Regions from separate parts of the Streptomyces sp. SCSIO 30461 genome, predicted to be linked through region 2. Evidence: riboswitches for the same ligand, from Rfam matches in the RefSeq annotation. Region 2 holds a riboswitch; each other region holds the start of a gene.
What was found. A riboswitch is a leader RNA that binds a small molecule or an ion and turns the genes downstream of it on or off. The one in region 2 is predicted to bind cyclic di-AMP.

Region 1 (5,032 bases), 2.7 Mb from region 2:
GTGGAACTGATGTTCGTCCACACCCTGCTGCAGAGCCCCGATCCGCATGCCCGCCCGCACACCCGAGGAGAAGCGTGATGACTGAAAAGCGTGGAAAGTCGCGATCGAGCGATCAGAGGTTCCCGCTCGGACTGGCTGTCCGTCTTTTCGCCTATCTCGTCGCGGGGCACCTGTTCGCGGCGTTCCTCTATCTGCTGTTCACCGTCGGCGGGCAGTGAGTCCCGAGCGGGCAGGTGCTCAGACCGATCCGTCCAGCAGGCGGTCGCGCAGCCGCTCCCGGGTTGCGGAGGTGAGGCCGAGTCCCTCGGTCAGATAGCGCTCAGTGCCGCCCCAGGTCTCCTCGATGGTGTCGAAGGCGGCCGCCAGGTACTCCGCACGCGCGTCGAAGAGCGGTCGCAGCAGCTCCATGACCTCAGGGGACATTCCGGCCGGTGATGTGTCGCTGCGGCGCACCCTGTAGCGGCGGTGGGGGTCGTTCGACTTCAGATAGTCGGCCTCGATGGCGTCCCGCTCGACGCCGACCGCGAGCAGTGAGATCGCGATCGACAGGCCCGCGCGGTCCTTGCCCGCAGCACAGTGCATCAGTGCGGGGACGCTGTCCTCGGCCAGGGAGTGCAGGACCCGGCTGTGCTCGTCCGTCCGTTCGCGGACCATCTTCCGGTACGAATCGGACATCCGGTCGGCGGCCTTGCCCTCGGAGAGGATCGAGCGCAGCTGCTCCAGATCGCCGTCATGCACCATCCTCCAGAACTCGGCGCCGTCGGCGGGGTCGCTGAGCGGGATGTTCACGTTCCGCACCCCGGGCAGCTCGACATCGGGCCCCTCCAGCCTGTGGTCGGCGGAGTTGCGGAAGTCGAAGATCGTGTGGAGTGCGAGGGAAGTCAGGAACGCTGCGTCGTCGGCGGTGGCATGGGCGAGGTGCCCGCTGCGGAACAGCCTGCCGTGTCGCACCCGGCGCCCGTCCACGGTCGGCAGTCCACCCACGTCCCGGAAGTTGCGCACGCCCGAGAGTTCGGGCTCGGTCGAGGGGGCCTGGGGCAGCTGCTGTGTCACGGGGGCTCCTCCGTGTCTGCGGTGGGTGTCGCACGCCGACGGCGGTGTGCACCCGACCATACGACATGGATTCCCCAAAAAATCACCCCGCCCGATGCGCTCCTCTCTGGGTTGAATGCGGCTTGTGTCCGTTTTAGTTGATTAAGGCAGAGTGCACCCATTGGTAATGGGATGGTATTCCCGTCGTGAGCGGGATCATATTCGTGACGGTCCGTCGCCGTGTCTCCCCATCAAAACCCTTTGCCTATAAGGCGATCAAAGATCCGTAATCCACGCAGAGTGACCGTAAAATCCCCGTTGATATCGCGCGGGCGAATGCCGACTGAATAGCACTGCTTGTACGGCTCGTCCGACTCGCCTACGGTCACCGCAATCCGGTCGGACCGCCGAATCCTGCCGCCGACCGGAATTCCGCACACACCCACGCGTGGCAGGAGCGGGGGACCCAGGTAAGCCGCCGTCCCGGGATTCCGGACGGCTAGGGGTGTAGTCGCGCCTTCGCGCGGCCGGGCAGCTCCAGCCCGAATCCGACAGCTCACCTCGCAGGCGCCGGAGAGGAATTCGCCATGCCCGGACGGGGTAAGCACCGCCGACCGAAGACCAGCCCGCTCGCCCGCGGATTCGTTGCCGCGGGTACGGGTGGCGCCGCCATCGCACTACCGCTCATCGGCGCCGCGGGTGCGGCGCACGCCACGGGGCAGTCCGCTCCCACGGTCACCGCCGAACGCACCGCCGCCATCCGCCAGGCCGCAGTCCCACAGGCCGTCGCCGCACCGAAGTCGCCCAAGACCTACACGGTCGCGCCCGGCGACCACCTCTCCAAGATCGCCGTCGAACAGCGGGTTCGTGGCGGCTGGCAGAAGCTGTACGCCGACAACCGCGAGGCTGTCGGTGAGAATCCCTCGCTGATCCACCCGGGCCTCAAGCTCGCCCTCGGCGCCCCGGCGAGGGCCGCGGCCCCGGCGGAGCGCCCCGCCCAGGCGCCGGCGCGGCCGGACCGGGCCTCGCGCTCGGCCGACCGTACCGCCGACGCCCCCAAGACGGCCCCGACCGCCCCGCAGATCAAGTCCGAGGCCAAGGCCAAGGGTGAGTCCGCGGTCAAGGCCAAGGTCGAGGCTGCCGCGGCTCCCGAGGTCCCGGCCCCGCAGGACAAGGCGTCCTTCTACTCCGCCCCGGTCACCGGAGGTGTCAGCACCGCGTACCGCACCCCGGGTGCCCTGTGGTCCAGCGGCTACCACACCGGTCTCGACTTCATCGCCTCCACGGGCACCTCGGTCAAGTCCGTCGGTCCCGGCTCTGTCGTCTCGGCCGGTTGGGCGGGAGCGTATGGGAACCAGGTCGTCATCCGGCACACCGACGGCACCTACGCCCAGTACGCTCACCTCTCCGTCCTGTCCGTCTCGGCCGGACAGGACGTGAGCGGCGGACAGCAGATCGGCCTCTCCGGCTCCACCGGCAACTCCACGGGTCCGCACCTCCACTTCGAGATCCGCACCGCACCCGGCTACGGCTCCGACATAGATCCGCTGGCCTACCTCCGGAAGCACGGCGTCCGCCTCTGAACCACCTCTCCGACTGAGGCGACGTCTAGGTGACTGGTGTTAAGCGGGTCGTCCTGGGCGTGCGGTGTCGCCGTTGGGGGTGTCAGGGTCGTGGTTGCTGGCTGGTGGTCGGGCGGCGTGTGGGCGGTTCGTGGCCGTCGTGGGGGCTGTTGAGGGCTTGGCACGGCCGCGTGCGGGTCGTTTGCATGGTCCAGGGCGCCCTCGGGACGGTCAGCCGGCGGCGACCGCCCACTTGTCACTGCCTGTGGACATGATTCCGAGCACGCCGAGCCGCGCGACGTTGACGGCGGCGGCCAGCAAGGAGAAGTCGGCGGCGATCTTGGCCCGGCCCCGCACCCGGGCGCGGCGTCCGCCGTGTCGCCGCCGCATCAGGTGGGCGATCTTGCGTTCGACCTTGGGGCGGGTGGCCCGGTAGGCGGCCAGCCAGACGGGGTCCGCACTGCGAGCCCGGCCCCGGGCCAGGTGTTCTTCGTGAGGGCCGATGGTGATGACGCGTCCGTTCCTGGCGGTAGTGCACTGCGCCGCAAGGGGGCAGGCGGCGCAGGCGGTCTTGAAGCAGGCCGTCCCACCGCCATCAGACTTCGGGCGGATCGCGGCGGTCACCTGGTTCGGGCAGGTGACCTGCCCTGCCTCCAGATCGATGGTGAAGGCGTCCTTGGAGAACCGCCCACCGGGCGCGTTGGCCGCCTGCACCTTGACCATCACCCGGGCGCCCGCGTCGTCCAGCTCGGCCAGCAGCGGCCCGGTCCCGTAAGCGGCGTCGCCGTAGACTTCGGCCCGCGCCTGGTCTGCCTGCTCGGCGGCAGGTGGTTGGAGAACGTCGGCGAGCAGGTCGGCGGCGGGCTCGGCATCGCCGGCGTTGCCCGCCGTGACCTCGGTCGCGGTGATGACCTCGCTGTCGGGTTCCTCGGCCACATGACCCTTGTAACCGTCGAAGGACCGGCGGACGGTCTTGTGGCCGTGCCGGGCCTCGGGATCAACCGTGGAGATGACCCGGTCCGCGGCCACCTTGCGGGCGATCTTGAAGACGCCCCCGTCCTGCTCCAGGTCCTGGCCCAGCACGGTGGCCAGCAACCGCGCGGCCTGGCCCACATCCCCGGGCACGGCCCGGCCGTCCAGCACGGTCAGCAGCGCGAACCCGTCACGGGCCCGCGAATCGATGAGGGCTTCCCGCTCGGCCGCGTCCGTCCAGTCGATGACCGGCTTGTCCGTGCTGGTGTAGGCGTCCCCGCTGGAGATCACCGCCCGCAGCTCGGCCCGCAGCACGTGATCGGCCGCCCGCAGCAGGCCGCGGATGGCCGAACGGATCAGCGTGATGGTGTCCTGCGTGGCCACCGCGTCATAGATCGGTGCCGAGTCCAGCACCCTCCTGCGGCCGACCAGTCCGGCTTGTGCAGCAACCTCTACCGTCCGCTCGAAGATCCGGTTCGGCCGGGCGGAAGCGGCAAGCCTCGCCCGCATGTCGACCAGCACGGTGTGCACGAACCCCGGATGGTCGAAGTCCAGCCCGCCGGCGGCGTACTTCCAGCGCACATCGAACGCGAACCGCTCGACCGCCTCGCGATCGGACAAACCCTCCAGACGCTGCAGGACCATCACGACCGCCACGATCATCGGCGGCACCGACCTGCGGCCGTCCTCGGCGAACAGATCGGCGAACATCTCATCGGGGAACAACGCCCGGCACTCGCGGTGCAGCACCGCGTAGATCGAGTTCGGCGCCAGCCGACCCTCGCAGAAACCCACTGTGGAGGAGAGCAACCCCGGCTGCATCGGAGTCCGGCCCACTGCCATCGCTCAACCTCTCCCCACACCCAGCGACCAACACCCCGCAGCCTGACACAGGACGAAGACCCAGCGCGAGCTCACACGATTAACACCAGTCACCTAGAGACCTCCGCCGCTCCCCACCTGACGGGGGGAGCGGCGGACGCATGTGCGGTGCCGCTATTCCCGTCCGCCGGGAGCCGGCTCGGTGGTCTATGTCACGCCCCGTCAACCCCTCCTACGGTGGCGTAGGTCACTTCCGGCCGTGAATGATGTCGTGACGTGGCAGACGATTCGAGATCGACAACAGACACGGCATTCGGGTCGTACGCGGCGATCGGTGACAGCTTCACCGAGGGCGTGGGGGATCCGGGGCCCGACGAGCAGTTCGTCGGCTGGGCAGACCGCCTCGCCGTGCTGCTCGACGACCGTGTACCGGAGCACACCTTCCGTTACGCCAACCTCGCCGTGCGCGGCAGGCTTCTCGACCAGATCGTGGCGGAGCAGGTCCCCCGAGCGAAGGAACTCGCCCCCGACCTGGTGACCTTCTGCGCGGGGGGCAACGACATCATCCGGCCCGGCACCGACCCCGACGACGTCGCCGAGCGCTTCGAGCGCGCCGTGGCCGACCTCCGCGCATCCGTCGGCAC
Region 2 (5,032 bases):
GTGCAGCGCGTCGATATTGCGTTCCCAGGACGCCTGGACGTCGCGGGTGTCCTGGAAGCCGCCGCCTGCCTCGATGCTGCAGTAACCGTGGAAAGCACCGCGCAACAGCCTTACGGCGTCGGTGAGATCGGGTTCGGTCAGGTGGTACGCGCGCAACATGGCGTATGTGGCTTGGCTCATCCGCAGGTGCCCGAGGGAACCGGTGGTGACCTCGGGGGTGAGCGGGATCTGGGCGGCCGCGTAACGGCCGGGATGGTCCAGCGCGAAGGATCGGTACGCGGCGGCGAAGGCGGTCAGGGCGTCCCTGCCTGCGCGGCCCGCGACGGCCGTCGTGACGCGGTCGCCGAACTCACGGGCGGCGAGCAGCGCGACACGGGTGCGCAGGTCTGCCGCACTCGTCACATGGGAGTACAGGCTGGCGTCCTTCACACCGAGGCGGCGTGCCAGCGCGGAGACGGTGAGGCGGTCGAGGCCGGTCTCGTCCGCGAGGTCCGCTGCTGCCTCGACGACGCGCTCGGCGTTGAGTCCGGCACGGGGCATGCGCTGTCCTCCTTCCGGTACGCGCCACGGCGCGAGCACAGGTACCTAGAGAGCTTAATCGTTTGCCTAATACCTCTAGGAAAACCTAGCGTCGTGGGCATGAAGGCACTCACCGAGCAGGAGATCAGGGCGTCGTTCGTCAATTGTTCGAAGGGTGAGGCCAGACGTCTGGCCGTGCCGCGTGACCTCTACGAGCGTCCCTGGGACGACCTGGACTTCCTTGGCTGGCGAGATCCCGCGGCACCCGACCGCTGCTGTCTCGTCACAGAGCGGGACGGCCGGATCATCGGGGTGTCCCTGCGCTTCCCGTCGCGGCAGCGCGGCTATCTGCACCGCAGCATGTGCTCTCTCTGCCTGACCACCCACCCCGGGGACGGCGTCTCCCTGATGACGGCCCGCAAGGCCGGTCCCGAAGGCCGGGAAGGGAACTCGGTCGGGGTGTACATGTGCACCGACCTCGCCTGTTCCCTCTACTCGCGGGGGATCAAGGCCCCGGCGCCCGGTGGCCGGATGAAGGAGTCCCTCACGGTGGAGCAGCAGGTCGAGCGTACTCGGAGCAATCTCTTCGGCTTCCTGGACGCGCTCGGCGGGTGAGTTTCGCCCGGACGTGCGGCCCGCCGTCGTGGTGGCAAGACTGGAGGTATGGCTACCAAGGCACGCCTGGAAGGCGGACCGGACGACCTGCAGGGGAAGGTCGTGCCGATCACGCCGCCAGGACGCGAACTGAAGATTCCGCACCGTGGCGGCTATGAGCACTTCAAGGCCACCACGCGACACGAGGACAGCGCCGAGGGGCGGCTGACCGTGTACGAGTGGTGGGAGCGGACAGAAGTCGCCGAGTAGTCGCCGGAGGGTGCGGATCCGCCGGGTCGGTGGGACAGCCCGCCGCGCTGGTACGGGAGGCGATCTGCGCCGTACGGGGTACGAGAGGGGCCTTCTCGCGGGTCGCACGGAAAAGTGGTGTGGATCTTGCTCCGCATGGCGTAAGGTTGTGTTCACCGACGCGGGGTGGAGCAGCTCGGTAGCTCGCTGGGCTCATAACCCAGAGGTCGCAGGTTCAAATCCTGTCCCCGCTACTGAAGCAGAGGGCCCGGATCCAGCAGCATGCTGGATCCGGGCCCTCTGTCTGTGTGTTGTCGGGCCTTGTGGCGGCTTGGCCGCTGGTGAGGGTCGGCCGCTTAGCCCGGTTGGCCGACGGTGACTCGCCCCGCGGCGCGGCTGAGGCCAGCCTTGGTGGTGCGCGGATCCGTCCGCGGCCGTGGGCGGATCGGCGGGAGAGCAGTCTTGGCACAGTACGACGGCGGCGAGGGACCCCGGCCGAGAAGCGGCGGCCGTGTCCTCGTGCTGCTGCTGCCCTGGCTGACGATCATCGCCGGTTTGGTCTTCGACCTGTTCACCCCGGAGACGTACCGCGCATCACCGTTCTTCGCCGCCGCCCCGCTGCTCGCCGCCCCGTTCTACACATGGCGCGGCACCCTGGTGACGACGGCTGCCGGTGTGCTGACCGTGCTGGGGCTGAACGTCTACAACGGCACCTTGGGCCAGGTGCCGCCGGCGACTGAGGTTTTCACCGTGCTCACGGTGTCGATCGTCGCCCTCTACATCAACCGGGTACTCCGCCGCAGTGGTGAGCGGCTCGCCTCCGCCCGTGTCATCGCGGAGGCGGCCCAGCGCGCCGTGCTGCCCGAACCGGCCGAGCGTATCGGTGGGCTGAATGTGGCCGCACGGTACGAGGCGGCGCAGGCGGACGCGTTCATCGGCGGTGACCTGTACGCCGTCCAGAACACCGCGTTCGGTGTCCGTCTGATCGTCGGCGACGTCAGGGGAAAGGGGCTGGACGCGGTCGAGGCGGTGGCGGTGCTGCTCGGAGCGTTCCGCGAGGTGGCCGATGAGGAGCCCTCCTTGGAAGGGATCGCCCAGCGCCTGGAGCGGGCGCTGGCACGGGGGGACAGCCGCCCGCACGGACTCGACCGGGTGGAGGGGTTCACCACGGCGGTGCTGGCCGAGATCCCGCGCGACGGGAGTCGCGTCCGGGTGGTCAACCGGGGCCATCCGCCTCCGATCGTCATGTACGCGGACGGCGCGCTCTACATGCTGGAGCCGAGCCAGAACGCGCTGCCGCTCGGAATGGGGGATCTCGCCCACTGGCCGGACCACGTGGACGAGGCGCCGTTTCCGGCCGGAGCGACGCTGCTCCTGTACACGGACGGGCTGTCCGAGGCCCGCGACCGGCACGGCACCTTCTATGATCCGCGGGCGCGGCTCGGGGGTCTGGTCTTCCCGGGGCCCGACGAGCTGCTGGACGCGGTGGTGGCCGATGTGCGGCGGCACACGGGTGGCGGCCTGGCGGACGACATGGCATTGCTGGCGGTCGCCAGGCCGGGTGTGCATCAGCCGGTAGGGAACAGGTCGGTGCCGGTTGCGTCCTGAGGCCTGTGGGTGGCCCAGAGGCGCCTTGTCGCTCCGGTTGGTCCGGCCGGTCCGCCCTGGTCAGTCGGCTCCCAACGTCTGAGCTTGATGAATCATCAGATATTCAACGGTGAACAATGTGTCGTGAGGGGCGGTCAACTTGCCCTATTTGCTCACCTGATGGGCGTTAAGTCCAGGCCGAAAATAGTTAATGATCAAGGGGGACGGCTTGGAATGGAGCGTCGGCGTCTATTAACGTTCGATAACGCAGCACGGTCGTCCCAGTCGTCGCAAGAGGCGGCACCGTGCGCATGCGCCGAATCCCGCAAGGGAACCGGGGAACCACCATTTGGGGTGAATCGGGTACTTCAGGGTGCCTGTAGGAGACCTTCCTGCTCCGAACCCGTCAGCTAACCCGGTAGGCGAGAAGGAAGGAAAGGAGCACGCCTCCGTGGCGTCCAACGAGCCTGCCCTCCAGGGGATTCCCACCACCGAGTGGGCCCCGGCCGCCGAGTGGATTCCTTCCGACGGGACGGAGGAGTGGAATCCGACGGAGGAGTCCCTCCGCCCGGTCCGCGGCAGGCACCGTGTCGTCAAACAGCGAGGCGGCGGTCTCGCCCGGAGCTCCACCGTGCTCGGTGTGGGCGTGATCGCCGCTGTCGGCGCGGGCGGCATAGCCACCGCGCAGGACAAGCCGGCCGTCTCCATATCCCTGCCCGACAGCATCAAGGACAACCTTCCGGACGCCCAGTCGCTGCCGGGCGTGGCCTCCCTGATGTCGGAGTCCTCCGACGACTCCGACGACTCCGACGAGCAGGGCGCGGGCGGGGCGGCCGACGCACCGCTCTCGGCGATGTCCGTCGCCACCACCGCCGGTACAGCCGAGCAGACCGGGGCCCAGCAGACCACCGCGGGCGAGGCGCTGCGCGCCCGTATCCTCCAGCAGGCCGAGCAGCAGCAGGCCGGGGTGGAGGCCGAAGCGAGGGCGGCAGCCGAGAACGCCGCCGCCGAACAGGCCGCTGCCGAGGCGACGAGGCAGCAGTCCGCCGCGGAGGCCGCAGCCGCCGAGGCCAAGCGCAAGGCGGAAGAGGAGGCTGCGGAGGCCGCAGCGGCTGCGGAGGCCGCCCGACTCGCCGAGCTGGCCGGGCGCTACGCGCTGCCGACGTCCTCGTACACCATCACCTCCACCTACGGTGAGTCCGGCTCCATGTGGTCGTCCGGCCAGCACACCGGCCTCGACTTCGCGGCGCCCACCGGCACCCCCGCGAAGGCCGTGCACGGCGGCACGGTCAAGTCGGCGGGCTGGTCCGGGTCGTACGGCTACCGCGTGGTGCTGGAGCTCGAGGACGGCACCGAGATCTGGTACGCCCACCTGTCGTCGATGAGTGTCAGCGCGGGCCAGAAGGTCGGGACGGGCGACACCGTCGGACGCGTCGGCGCGACCGGCAATGTCACCGGGCCGCATCTGCACCTTGAGGTGCACACCCCGTCCGGTGCCGGCGTGGACCCGGCCGCCTGGCTGCGGGACAAGGGCCTCAGCATCTGAAGCACCGTGCAGCACCGCACCCGGGGTGCCTGGCCCGACGGCGGCTCAGGCGCCACGGGTGCGGTGCTGCACGCGCTTCGTCCGCTTCCTCGCCCATTCACCCGCGATAGGGGTTGTAGCCCTCGTAGTCCCGGTGCGGCGGAGGAATCCGGACGCGCCCCGTCGCTCGCGCCGCGTAGGTTAGGGCCGGTGACGCGACATGCTTGCGCTGCCACAGGTGATGCAGCAGCTCCTGCTCGCGTGCGGTGAAGTCCGGTCCTGCCGTGCCCTGGTGCGCTCGGTGGCGCAGGAACGCCAGCGAGGTGGCGAACCCCTCGTACTCGGACACGGCACGGGCCGCCGCGCTCCCATGAACACGCGCCGCCGCGTCCCGGGCCAGCGTGCGCGCCCGCATCGAGGACAGGGCGAGCGGCTCGGCGGGGGAGATCCAGCCCGCCGCCGCGTACGGGGGAAGCTGGGTCGCGACCGTGTGCAGTTCGCGCTGCCTGCTCCAGACCGCGAGCCATGTGAGCAGTGCGAAGGCCGGGACCATGAAGA
Region 3 (5,032 bases), 6.8 Mb from region 2:
CGAGCTGGGAACGCGGCACCCTGTGTCCGGAGTCGATCTGGGTGTAGGTGGTCCGGGGCAGGGACACTCCGGCCGAACGCCAGGCTGCCTGGGTGAGCCCTGAGCAGTCGTATGCGGAGGGCCCCGTCGCGCCCCAGACGTAGGGCTTGCCCAGCGCTCCGTATGCGTACGCGATGGCCTGAGCCGCCCGGGGATTGGGGGCGTCGGCGACGACCGCGCCGCCGGGTGCGTCGTCGCGGTCGGCCCGGCCGGGCGGCGTGCTGTCCCCGCTCGCGTAGGCGACCTGCTCAGCGGGAGCCATCCGGGCCAGGACGGATTGGGCGGCGGCGAGCTTCTCGCGTACGGCCTTGCGGTGCCGGGCGAGTTCATCCTGGCGTGCCGTCAGCTCGGCGAGGCGCCCGTCGGCCTCCGCGCGCAGCTGGGCCAGCTCCCGGTTCTCCTCGCGGATCCCGGCCAGCGTGGCGACCTGCCGGGATCCGGCCCGCTCGGCGTATTCCGCGCCTGCGAGATAGGCGTCCGGGTCGGAGCTGAGGGCCAGTTGTACGGCAGGGTCGATACCACCCGCCCGATACTGGGCGGTGGCGATCGAGCCGAGCGCGTCGCGGGCGGCATTGAGCCGTGCGGTGCGCCGGGCGGCCTCGTCACGCAGTCCGTCGAGCGCGGTCCGGGCTTCTGCGGCGGCCTCCTTGGCGCCGTTGTACCGCTCGGTCGCCTCCTCCGCCTCCCGGTACAGGGTGTCTGCCTTCGCCTTCAGTCGTTCCGGGGTGGAACCGGGGTCGGCGTGTCCTGCGCCCTCGAAGAGAGTGCCGGTCGCGGCACCCGCCAGCGCGACGGTGAGAGCGGTGCGGGCGGCGGTGCCGCCCAGGTTGCGCTGCTTGGGTCTGCGGTGCGCTGCCACGAAGGCCAGTCCTTCCGGTGTCCGGTAGGTCGTTCCGTACGGTTCCGGCGGCGGTCCGCCCAGGGGAAGCGGCCCGCCGCCGGATCCTTCGGCGCGGCGGTCGAGTCTGCTGACCGGTATGAAGCCGGCAGGTCGATCACCTGGGGGAGGACGCTAGACCGACCTGGTGAGCGGATGGGTCGACATGACCGGTATTGATGGAAGTCGGCCCGCTATAGTCGGTTTCCGATCGGGGGGCTAGGCTCCGGTGCCATGGACGTACTCATCAATGTCTTCGTCGCGCTGCACATCATCGGTATCGCCGCGCTGCTCGGTGGTTTCCTGACCCAGATGAAGGCGATGGGCGCCGGGACGGCCCGCTTCACCCCGGCGATGCTCCACGGGGCACTGACGATGCTGGTCACGGGTGTGGCGCTGGTGGGGCTCAATGAGGCGGACGACCAGACGGTGAACAACCTCAAGGTCGGCATCAAGCTCGCGGTGCTGGTGGTGATCCTCGGGCTCGTCTATGTGAAGCGGGACGAGGAGCGGGTGGACAAGGCGGTGTTCGGCGCGGTCGGCGTCCTGACCGTCGCCAACATCTTCATCGCGACTCTCTGGACCTGAGCCGAGCTGACCCGTCCTCGACCTGACCTGGCAGGCAACGGGCGCCCCTCACGACGAGGGGCGCCCGTTGCGTCGTTCGGGGCGCGGTTCGGGATCAGACCGGCCGCACACTCCCGTGGATCGGCATGTGGTAGATCGACTCCTCGCGGATGTTCGCACCCGGCTTCGGGGCATGGATCATCTGGCCGTTGCCGACATAGATCCCGACGTGGCTGATGTCGTCGTAGAAGAACACGAGGTCACCGGGCACGAGGTCCTTGGCCGCCACCCGCTGCCCCACCTCGACCTGATCCCAGGTGGTGCGGGGCAGATCGACACCGGCGGCGCGCCAAGCGGCCTGGGTGAAGCCGGAGCAGTCGTAGGAGCTGGGGCCCGTCGCCCCCCAGACGTACGGCTTGCCCAGCTGGGTGCGTGCGAAGGACAGCACCTTCTGAGCCTTGGCGGCGTACGAACCGGCGGCCGTGCTCGTGCCGGTGCCCTCCTGCTGCGGTTGTGCCCGCTGTTCGGTTTCGGCCTCGGCCGCCGCCCTGGACTCAGCTTCGGCCTGGGCCTTCGCCTCGGCCTTGCGACGGGCCTTCTCCTCCTGCCGGCGCTCAAGCTCCGCGAGCCGTGCCTTCTCCTCCGCCGTCAGCGTCCCCAGCAGCTCCCGCGCGTCGGCGAGCTTGCGCTGCACCGTCTCCTTGGTGGTGCGCAGCGACGCCTGCGAGGCGCTGAGCGCATCCAGGCTCCAGGTCGCCTCCGCGCGTTGCTCCGTCGCCGCGGACCGCTGCTCCTCGAAATCGGTGACCGCCTCGCGCTGCTCCTCGGAGAGCCGGTCCGTCAGACGCGTCTGGTCGAAGTACTGCTGGGGGCTGTCCGAGAGGAGCAGCGCGGCGGTCGGCGTGACCGTGCCCGCGCGGTACTGGGCGGTGGCGTACGATCCGAGCGCGCGCCGGGCTTCGTTAAGGGACTCCGTGCGCTCCGCGTCGTCGTCGAGTAGCCGGTCCACCTTGCGGCGCTGCTGCGCCGTTTCCTCTTTCGCGCGGTTGTACTGCTGAGTCGCGGTGCCGGCCTGGCGGTAGAGGTCGTCGACCTTCTTCTGGACCTCGTCGACACTGGGCCGCGGTTCGGCCCGGGCACTCTGCGCGGAGAGCAAGGTCACTCCCGCGATGGCCGCCGTCGTGAACCCGACGGCGGGACTCTTCGTGCGTGTACCCGTACGGGCATGCGTCGCCTTGCGGTGCGATGCCAAGACGGCATCTCCTTCCGTTTGCCGCCTACCGGGTTAGCTGTCGGGTTCGGACGGAACGGAAGGTTGTCCTACGGGCCTTGCTGGGCTTGGCCCGATTCACCCCGGTGGAGCCCCTCTTGTGCTGGTCGGCGCAGGAGGGTTGGGTCCCCGGTTCCTCACTTTCCTTGCGGAATGGTCGGATTCGGCGCGAGCGGCCCGATTGGCGTTTGTCGCCGCGGGGGTACGGGCTGCCTGGGCGAGCACGCTAGCCAAACTGTGGCGCTCTTGTGAAGGTCGGTGCGCATTATGTCCGATACATTTCCGTGACCTTGGCGTGTCGTGGCCGCAACTTCACTTATCGTGACCGGGGTAGCCGGGTCGGACATCGGTGGGACTTTGGCGGGATCGAAGCGGGGGATCGGGGGGAAGGCGACGGACTGTCGGTGCGGCGGCCTAGACTCGTAGAGCGATGAGCAGCCTCTTTGACGAAAGCTTCCTGGCCGGCCTCCAGCGCTCGGCGGCCTCGGAGGAACCCCCGCCTCCGGAGCGCGACGAGTACGACGAGCCGGACGAGCCGGACGAGCATGGCCCCGCCGAAGAAGTCCCGCACGACCTCTTCGACGGGCGCTTCGACGTGCCTCCGACCAGGGACGAGTACTACCGCAGCGGTGTTCCGCGCCCGGCCGTGGACCCCGCCGCGCTGCTCGACGGGCTGAACGAGCAGCAGGGTGCCGCCGTCGTCCACACCGGCTCGCCCCTGCTCATCGTCGCCGGAGCCGGCTCCGGGAAGACCCGGGTGCTGACCCACCGGATCGCGCATCTGCTGGCGACCCGCAATGTGCACCCAGGGCAGATACTGGCCATCACCTTCACCAACAAGGCCGCCGGCGAGATGAAGGAACGGGTCGAGCAGCTCGTGGGCCCGCGCGCCAACGCGATGTGGGTGTCCACCTTCCACAGTGCCTGCGTCCGCATCCTGCGTCGCGAGAGCAAGAAGCTCGGTTTCACGTCGTCGTTCTCGATCTACGACGCCGCCGATTCCAAGCGGCTGATGGCCCTGGTCTGCCGTGATCTCGACCTCGACCCGAAGAAGTTCCCGCCGAAGTCCTTCAGCGCCAAGATCTCGAACCTGAAGAACGAGCTGATCGACGAGGAGGCCTACGCCGATCAGGTCGCGGGGGGCGCCCTCCAGGCCGGAGGCGGCTTCGAGAAGACCCTGGCCGAGGCGTACCGGATGTACCAGGCGCGGCTGCGCGAGGCGAACGCCCTGGACTTCGACGACATCATCATGACCACCGTCCATCTGCTCCAGGCGTTCCCTGACGTCGCCGAGCACTATCGGCGCCGCTTCCGCCACGTCCTGGTGGACGAGTACCAGGACACCAACCACGCCCAGTACACCCTGGTGCGCGAGCTGGTCGGCGAGGGGTACGAGGACCTGCCCGCCGCCGAACTGTGTGTCGTCGGTGACGCCGACCAGTCGATCTACGCCTTCCGTGGTGCCACGATCCGCAACATCCTCCAGTTCGAGGAGGACTACCCGGACGCCACCACGATCCTGCTGGAGCAGAACTACCGCTCCACTCAGACGATCCTCTCCGCCGCCAACGCGGTCATCGAGCGCAACGAGAGCCGCCGCCCCAAGAACCTGTGGACCAATGCGGGTGCGGGCGCGCAGATCACCGGCTATGTCGCCGACACCGAACACGACGAGGCGCAGTTCGTCGCCGACGAGATCGACCGGCTGACGGACGCAGGCGATGCCAAGGCGGGCGATGTCGCCGTCTTCTACCGGACCAACGCCCAATCCCGTGTCTTCGAGGAGATCTTCATCCGTGTCGGCCTGCCCTACAAGGTCGTCGGCGGGGTGCGCTTCTACGAGCGCAAGGAGGTCCGGGACGTCCTCGCCTATCTGCGGGTCCTCGCCAACCCCGAGGACAACGTCCCGCTGCGCCGGATCCTGAACGTCCCCAAGCGCGGTATCGGTGAGCGCGCCGAGGCGATGATCGATGCCCTCGTGCTGCGCGAGAAGATCACCTTCCCCCAGGCGCTGCGGCGCGTGGACGAGGCGTACGGTATGGCCGCCCGTTCGGCCAACGCGGTCAAGCGCTTCAACACGCTGATGGAGGAGCTGCGCACGATCGTGGAGTCGGGCGCGGGTCCGGCCACGGTTCTTGAGGCGGTGCTGGAGCGCACCGGCTATCTCGCCGAGCTTCAGGCGTCCACGGATCCGCAGGACGAGACCCGTATCGAGAACCTCCAGGAGCTTGCGGCGGTCGCTCTCGAGTTCGAACAGGAGCGCGGAGCCGACGGGGGTT
Region 4 (5,032 bases), 560 kb from region 2:
ACCGCCGTCCGACGGCCATCGGACGGCTCTCGGACCGTCAGCCCTTGAAGCGCGGGAAGGCGCTGCGACCGGCGTACACCGCGGCGTCGTCGAGGATCTCCTCGATACGCAGCAGCTGGTTGTACTTGGCGACGCGCTCCGAGCGGGCCGGCGCGCCCGTCTTGATCTGGCCGCAGTTGGTGGCCACAGCCAGGTCGGCGATGGTGACGTCCTCGGTCTCACCGGAGCGGTGGGACATCATGCACTTGAAGCCGTTGCGCTGGGCGAGCTCGACTGCGTCCAGGGTCTCGGTCAGCGAACCGATCTGGTTGACCTTGACCAGCAGGGCGTTGGCGGTGCCCTCCTCGATACCCCGGGCGAGACGCTCCGGGTTGGTGACGAACAGGTCGTCGCCGACCAGCTGCACCTTGGTGCCGAGCTTGTCGGTGATCACCTTCCAGCCCGCCCAGTCGTCCTCGAACAGCGGGTCCTCGATGGACACGAGCGGGTACGCGGAGACGAGCTCCTCGTAGTACTCGGTCATCTCGGCGGCGGAGCGCTCCTTGCCCTCGAAGAGGTACTTGCCGTCCTTGTAGAACTCGGAGGCGGCGACGTCGAGCGCGAGGGCGACGTCCCTGCCGGGCGCGTACCCGGCCTGCTTGATGGCCTCGATGATCAGGTCGAGTGCCTCGCGGTTGGAGTCCAGGTTCGGGGCGAAGCCGCCCTCGTCACCGAGACCGGTGGACAGACCGCGCTCCTTCAGCACCTTCTTCAGGGTGTGGTAGACCTCGGTGCCCCAGCGCAGCGCCTCGGAGAAGGACTCCGCGCCGATCGGGGCGATCATGAACTCCTGGATGTCCACGTTGGAGTCGGCGTGCGAGCCGCCGTTCAGGATGTTCATCATCGGCACCGGCAGCAGGTGCGCGTTCGGGCCGCCCAGGTAGCGGAAGAGCGGGAGGTCGGAGGCCTCGGAGGCGGCGTGCGCAACGGCCAGCGAGACGCCGAGAATGGCGTTGGCGCCGAGCGATCCCTTGTTGTCGGTTGCGTCGAGGTCGAACATCGCCTGGTCGATCAGGCGCTGCTCGGTCGCGTCGTATCCGACCAGCTCCGGGCCGATCTGCTCCAGCACGGCGAGGACGGCCTTCTCGACGCCCTTGCCCATGTAGCGGTTCTGGTCTCCGTCACGGAGCTCAATGGCCTCGAACGCACCGGTGGAGGCACCGGAGGGCACGGCAGCACGGCCGGTGCTGCCATCGTCGAGGCCGACCTCGACCTCGACCGTGGGGTTGCCTCGGGAGTCCAGGATTTCCCGGGCTACGACGACGTCGATGGACGGCACGAGCATCTCCTTCTGGGATGTGTCGCTAGGAGTGACGCCGCTGCCGCAGCGTCGGTGCAGGGTCGCTTTGGCCTTGCGGCATGAGCCTAACCGGACCGGGGGCCACGCTCGGCCGGGGCCCGACCCGTGGGACGAAAAAGGGTGTGAAACCAGCAGAAACCCCGGCCCTGGGCGCACCTCCCGTATCCGCGGCGCTACGGGGGAAGGGAAGCGCACGGAGACGGCGGGGGTGAGGCGCGCCGGGCCGGGGTTGCCTGGGGGGCGGGGATGCCGCGGAGGTGTTCCCTCGCGGCACCCCCGGTGGGGGGATCCCTGGGCGGGGGCCCTGAGCGGAAGGGCCCCGGGGTTCTGTCGGCCGGGCCGTCCAGCCGCGACCGGGTCAGCTCAGGTGCAGCAGCTGACCGGGGTGGATCACATCGGCGTTGTCGATGATGTCCTTGTTGAGCTCGAACAGCTTCTTCCAGCCGCCCTTGACCTTCTCCGCCTCGGCGATCTTGCTGAGAGTGTCGCCGGGCTTCACCTTGTACTCGCCGTCACCCTTCCTGACAGGGGCGGCGGAACGCTCGGAGCGGGTGGTCGGAGCCTCGGCGCGCTCAGGGGCTGCGGGCTTCGCGGCTTCCTTCGCGGCGGGCTTCGGAGCCTCGGCGGTACCACCGCCGTACGGGGTGCTGGACAGGTTCACACCGCAATTCGGCCAGGCACCCTTGCCCTGACCTGCCAGGACCTTCTCGGCGATCTGTATCTGCTCGCTCTTGCTGGCCTGGTCGGCGGTGGCGGCGAAGGCGGTGCCGCCGTAGGCGGCCCACGTGGAGGCCGAGAACTGGAGGCCGCCGTAGTAGCCGTTGCCGGTGTTGATCGACCAGTTGCCGCCGGACTCGCACTGGGCGACGGCGTCCCACTCGGAGGCGGTCGCCGCCGATGCGGTCCCCGAGATCATGAGCGGCGCGGCGATGGCGGCACCGGTGACACCGGCGGCGTAGGCGGCGATACGGGTGGTGCGGACGGACGGGCGACGACGCTTGCCCTTGCCGGAAAGCAGCATGAAGTGATCCCCTCACCGACGCCTGCGAGGTGAGCTGTCGGGTTCGGGCCGATGGGGTGCCATCCGTCCGTCGGATCGGGTGTCCGACGGCACCGGAAGGCGAGCTGCCCGGCCGCGCGGTCTTGCGTCGCGCGGCTTCACCCCAAGCCGCTCCGAGCCCTCATCGGGCCGGCGCGGCACTTACCTTGGGTCCCCCGCTCCTGCCTACGGCGCTTGAACGCGACGGTTGTTCCCTTCGACCGACGGCAGGATTCGGCGTGACGGTCGACGGGGCCCGCGATGGCGAGCGGTCAGACCGTAAACACACGCCTCCCCGATGTTCAAAGGAGGAACATCGGGGAGAAATCACCCATACCTGACGACGCCTGATGTCCGTTTTCGCAGGTGAGAGGGTGGATGGCCCCACTTAGCGGCCATCCGGGGCCAGTTGACCGGAAGAGACTCATGTCTCACTTTCACAGAAGAGGACATAAGCACCCCAATCCCTACTCCGCCTAGTCCAACTACTCCCGCTCCAAACCGAGATCGAGGCTCTGTCCGGGCAGGATGAGGTCGGCGTCGGTCCCGACGACCTCGCGATTCCCGTCGAAGAGGGCGGGCCAGCCGCCGGGCACCTGATGAGCGTCCGCAATCGAGGAGAGACTGTCACCGGCACGGACGGTGTACGCACCCGTCGCACCGACGCCGTCCCGTGTCGATGTGTCACCTCGCGAGGCATGACGACCGGAATCACTCTCATCGCCCGAATTGCCCGTCTCGCCTGCTTCGTCTTCTTCGGTTGCTTCGGTTGCTTCGGCCACTTCGCCTTCGTCGGCGGCTTCGCCGCGATGCCTGCCGGTGCCGTCACCCGCACCCTGGGCGGAGTCAGCGGACCCGTCCGCGCCCTCACCGCCACCATCGGGCACGCCTCCCGACGGGGACTGCGCGGATTCCGAGGCCCCCGCGGAAGCGTCGGGCGAGCCGGAGTCCGAGCCCGTGGCGGGATCCACGGAGGCCGAGTCCGGGGCCGCGGGCTCCGGAATGACGGCGTCCGCACCATCGCCGAACGTCGGCGGGTCCACCTCACCGCCGGACCCCAAGGTCCGGTCCAGGTCACCCGGATCGACCTCGGGCGCGGTGTCGGTCATGACGAGCCCGGTGACCACGGCGCAGCTCTCCCAAGCCGCCGAGCCCTCCGCCGCCAGCAGCTTCTCCGCGACCGCGATCTGCTGCGATCGGCTCGCCAGATCGGGCCTGGGCGCGTAGGCCGTACCGCCGTGCTGCTCCCAGTCCTGCTGCGAGAGCTGAAGCCCCCCGTAGTAGCCGTTGCCGTAGTCGGCACTCCACACGCCTCCGCTCTCGCAGTTCGCGACCCGGTCCCAGGTGCCGGCGTCGGTGGCGGAGGCCGCACCCGCACCGAGCAGCGGGATGGCGATGGCCGATCCCGTCACCCCTGCCGCGACGATGAGGGCGGGGGCCTGACGAGGGCGCCGGTGTCGACCATTCCCGGAGAGCATGCAGGGGCCTTTCGTGTGACGACAAGGAACCCAGGGGTCCCTGGTAGTTGACGGTGAACCTAACGGCACCCGAACGAGTGTCACAAGTCGATGCAGGGGAGATCACGTGAAAGTCACGTTACTGACGAGACGTCAGCTTTCCGGCGGGGTGAACTCAACGGGCAAAGTACGCAATCCGCGCATGATCAGACCGCCACGCCAACGCAGATCCGAGGAATCCACCGCAAGTCGCAAGTCGGGCAATCGCGTCAGCAGGGTCGCCAGCGCGGTCTGCCCCTCCAGTCGTGCGAGGGGCGCGCCGAGGCAGTAGTGGACGCCGTGCCCGTACCCGAGGTGCTGGTTGTCACGCCTGGCCAGGTCGAGCACATCGGGCTCGGGGAACCGGTCCGGGTCGCGGTCGGCGGCGGCGAGTACGACGAGCACCGGGTCCCCCGCCGCGATCCGCTGCCCTCCGATGCTCAGCGGCTCGGTCGCGAACCGCCAGGTGGCGAGCTCCACCGGACCGTCGAAGCGCAGGAGTTCCTCGACGCCGGTGGCGAGCAGCGCGGTGTCCCCATCGGCGAGGGAGGCCTGGAGCCGTGCACGCTGCTCATGGTGGCGCAGCAACGCGTACACACCATTGCCGATGAGGTTGACGGTCGTCTCGAACCCGGCGAAAAGAAGGATGAAGGCCATCGCGGCGGCCTCGTTCTCGGTGAGGTGCTCCCCATGGTCGGATGCCTTGATGAGCCCCGAGATGAGGTCGTCACCGGGAGCCTCGCGCTTGCGGTGGATCAGCTCGGCCAGATAGCCCCGCATCTTCTTGACCGAACGCGCGACACCGCCGCGCGGCCCGCCGCCGTGCCGGATCATCATCCCCGCCCAGTCCCGGAAGTCGTCCTGGTCCTCGCGTGGGACACCGAGCAGATCGCAGATGGCGTAGATCGGCAGCGGAAACGCGAACTCGTGGATCAGGTCGGCGCTCCCGCGCTCCGCGAACCCGTCGATCAGTCGGTCCGTCAGCTCCTGCACGCGCGGGGCGAACTCGGCCACCCGGCGCGGAGTGAACGCCTTCGAGACCAGTCTGCGCAGCCGGGTGTGGTCCGGCGGATCGATGTTCAGCAGATGCGTCATCAGTTCCGCTTTGCGCTCTCCGGGGATCCCGGTCTTCCCCTTGGCGTGCGCGGGCTCGTCATG

Region 1: another riboswitch for cyclic di-AMP. It lies ahead of V1460_RS14300 (LysM peptidoglycan-binding domain-containing M23 family metallopeptidase); the one in region 2 lies ahead of V1460_RS02415 (M23 family metallopeptidase).
Region 3: another riboswitch for cyclic di-AMP. It lies ahead of V1460_RS32600 (NlpC/P60 family protein); the one in region 2 lies ahead of V1460_RS02415 (M23 family metallopeptidase).
Region 4: another riboswitch for cyclic di-AMP. It lies ahead of V1460_RS04840 (transglycosylase family protein); the one in region 2 lies ahead of V1460_RS02415 (M23 family metallopeptidase).

What each region holds. Positions count from the first base shown of each region.
Region 1 covers NZ_CP146101.1:3,230,899-3,235,930, forward strand. The annotation lists gene V1460_RS14285 (XRE family transcriptional regulator) at 1-78, shown strand, start outside; gene V1460_RS14290 (DUF6126 family protein) at 78-218, shown strand; gene V1460_RS14295 (tyrosine-protein phosphatase) at 238-1,053, opposite strand; cyclic di-AMP (ydaO/yuaA leader) riboswitch at 1,462-1,615, shown strand; gene V1460_RS14300 (LysM peptidoglycan-binding domain-containing M23 family metallopeptidase) at 1,620-2,615, shown strand; gene V1460_RS14305 (IS1182 family transposase) at 2,826-4,409, opposite strand; gene V1460_RS14310 (SGNH/GDSL hydrolase family protein) at 4,665-5,032, shown strand, end outside.
Region 2 covers NZ_CP146101.1:500,951-505,982, forward strand. The annotation lists gene V1460_RS02390 (WHG domain-containing protein) at 1-540, opposite strand, end outside; gene V1460_RS02395 (FBP domain-containing protein) at 640-1,134, shown strand; gene V1460_RS02400 (DUF5988 family protein) at 1,183-1,383, shown strand; tRNA gene V1460_RS02405 (tRNA-Met) at 1,543-1,616, shown strand; gene V1460_RS02410 (PP2C family protein-serine/threonine phosphatase) at 1,825-2,970, shown strand; cyclic di-AMP (ydaO/yuaA leader) riboswitch at 3,254-3,389, shown strand; gene V1460_RS02415 (M23 family metallopeptidase) at 3,401-4,495, shown strand; gene V1460_RS02420 (PrsW family intramembrane metalloprotease) at 4,593-5,032, opposite strand, start outside.
Region 3 covers NZ_CP146101.1:7,269,604-7,274,635, reverse strand. The annotation lists gene V1460_RS32610 (NlpC/P60 family protein) at 1-898, opposite strand, end outside; gene V1460_RS32605 (hypothetical protein) at 1,151-1,504, shown strand; gene V1460_RS32600 (NlpC/P60 family protein) at 1,599-2,735, opposite strand; cyclic di-AMP (ydaO/yuaA leader) riboswitch at 2,742-2,932, opposite strand; gene pcrA (DNA helicase PcrA) at 3,184-5,032, shown strand, end outside.
Region 4 covers NZ_CP146101.1:1,058,308-1,063,339, reverse strand. The annotation lists gene eno (phosphopyruvate hydratase) at 38-1,324, opposite strand; gene V1460_RS04840 (transglycosylase family protein) at 1,698-2,360, opposite strand; cyclic di-AMP (ydaO/yuaA leader) riboswitch at 2,365-2,582, opposite strand; gene V1460_RS04835 (transglycosylase family protein) at 2,864-3,790, opposite strand; gene V1460_RS04830 (cytochrome P450) at 3,989-5,032, opposite strand, start outside.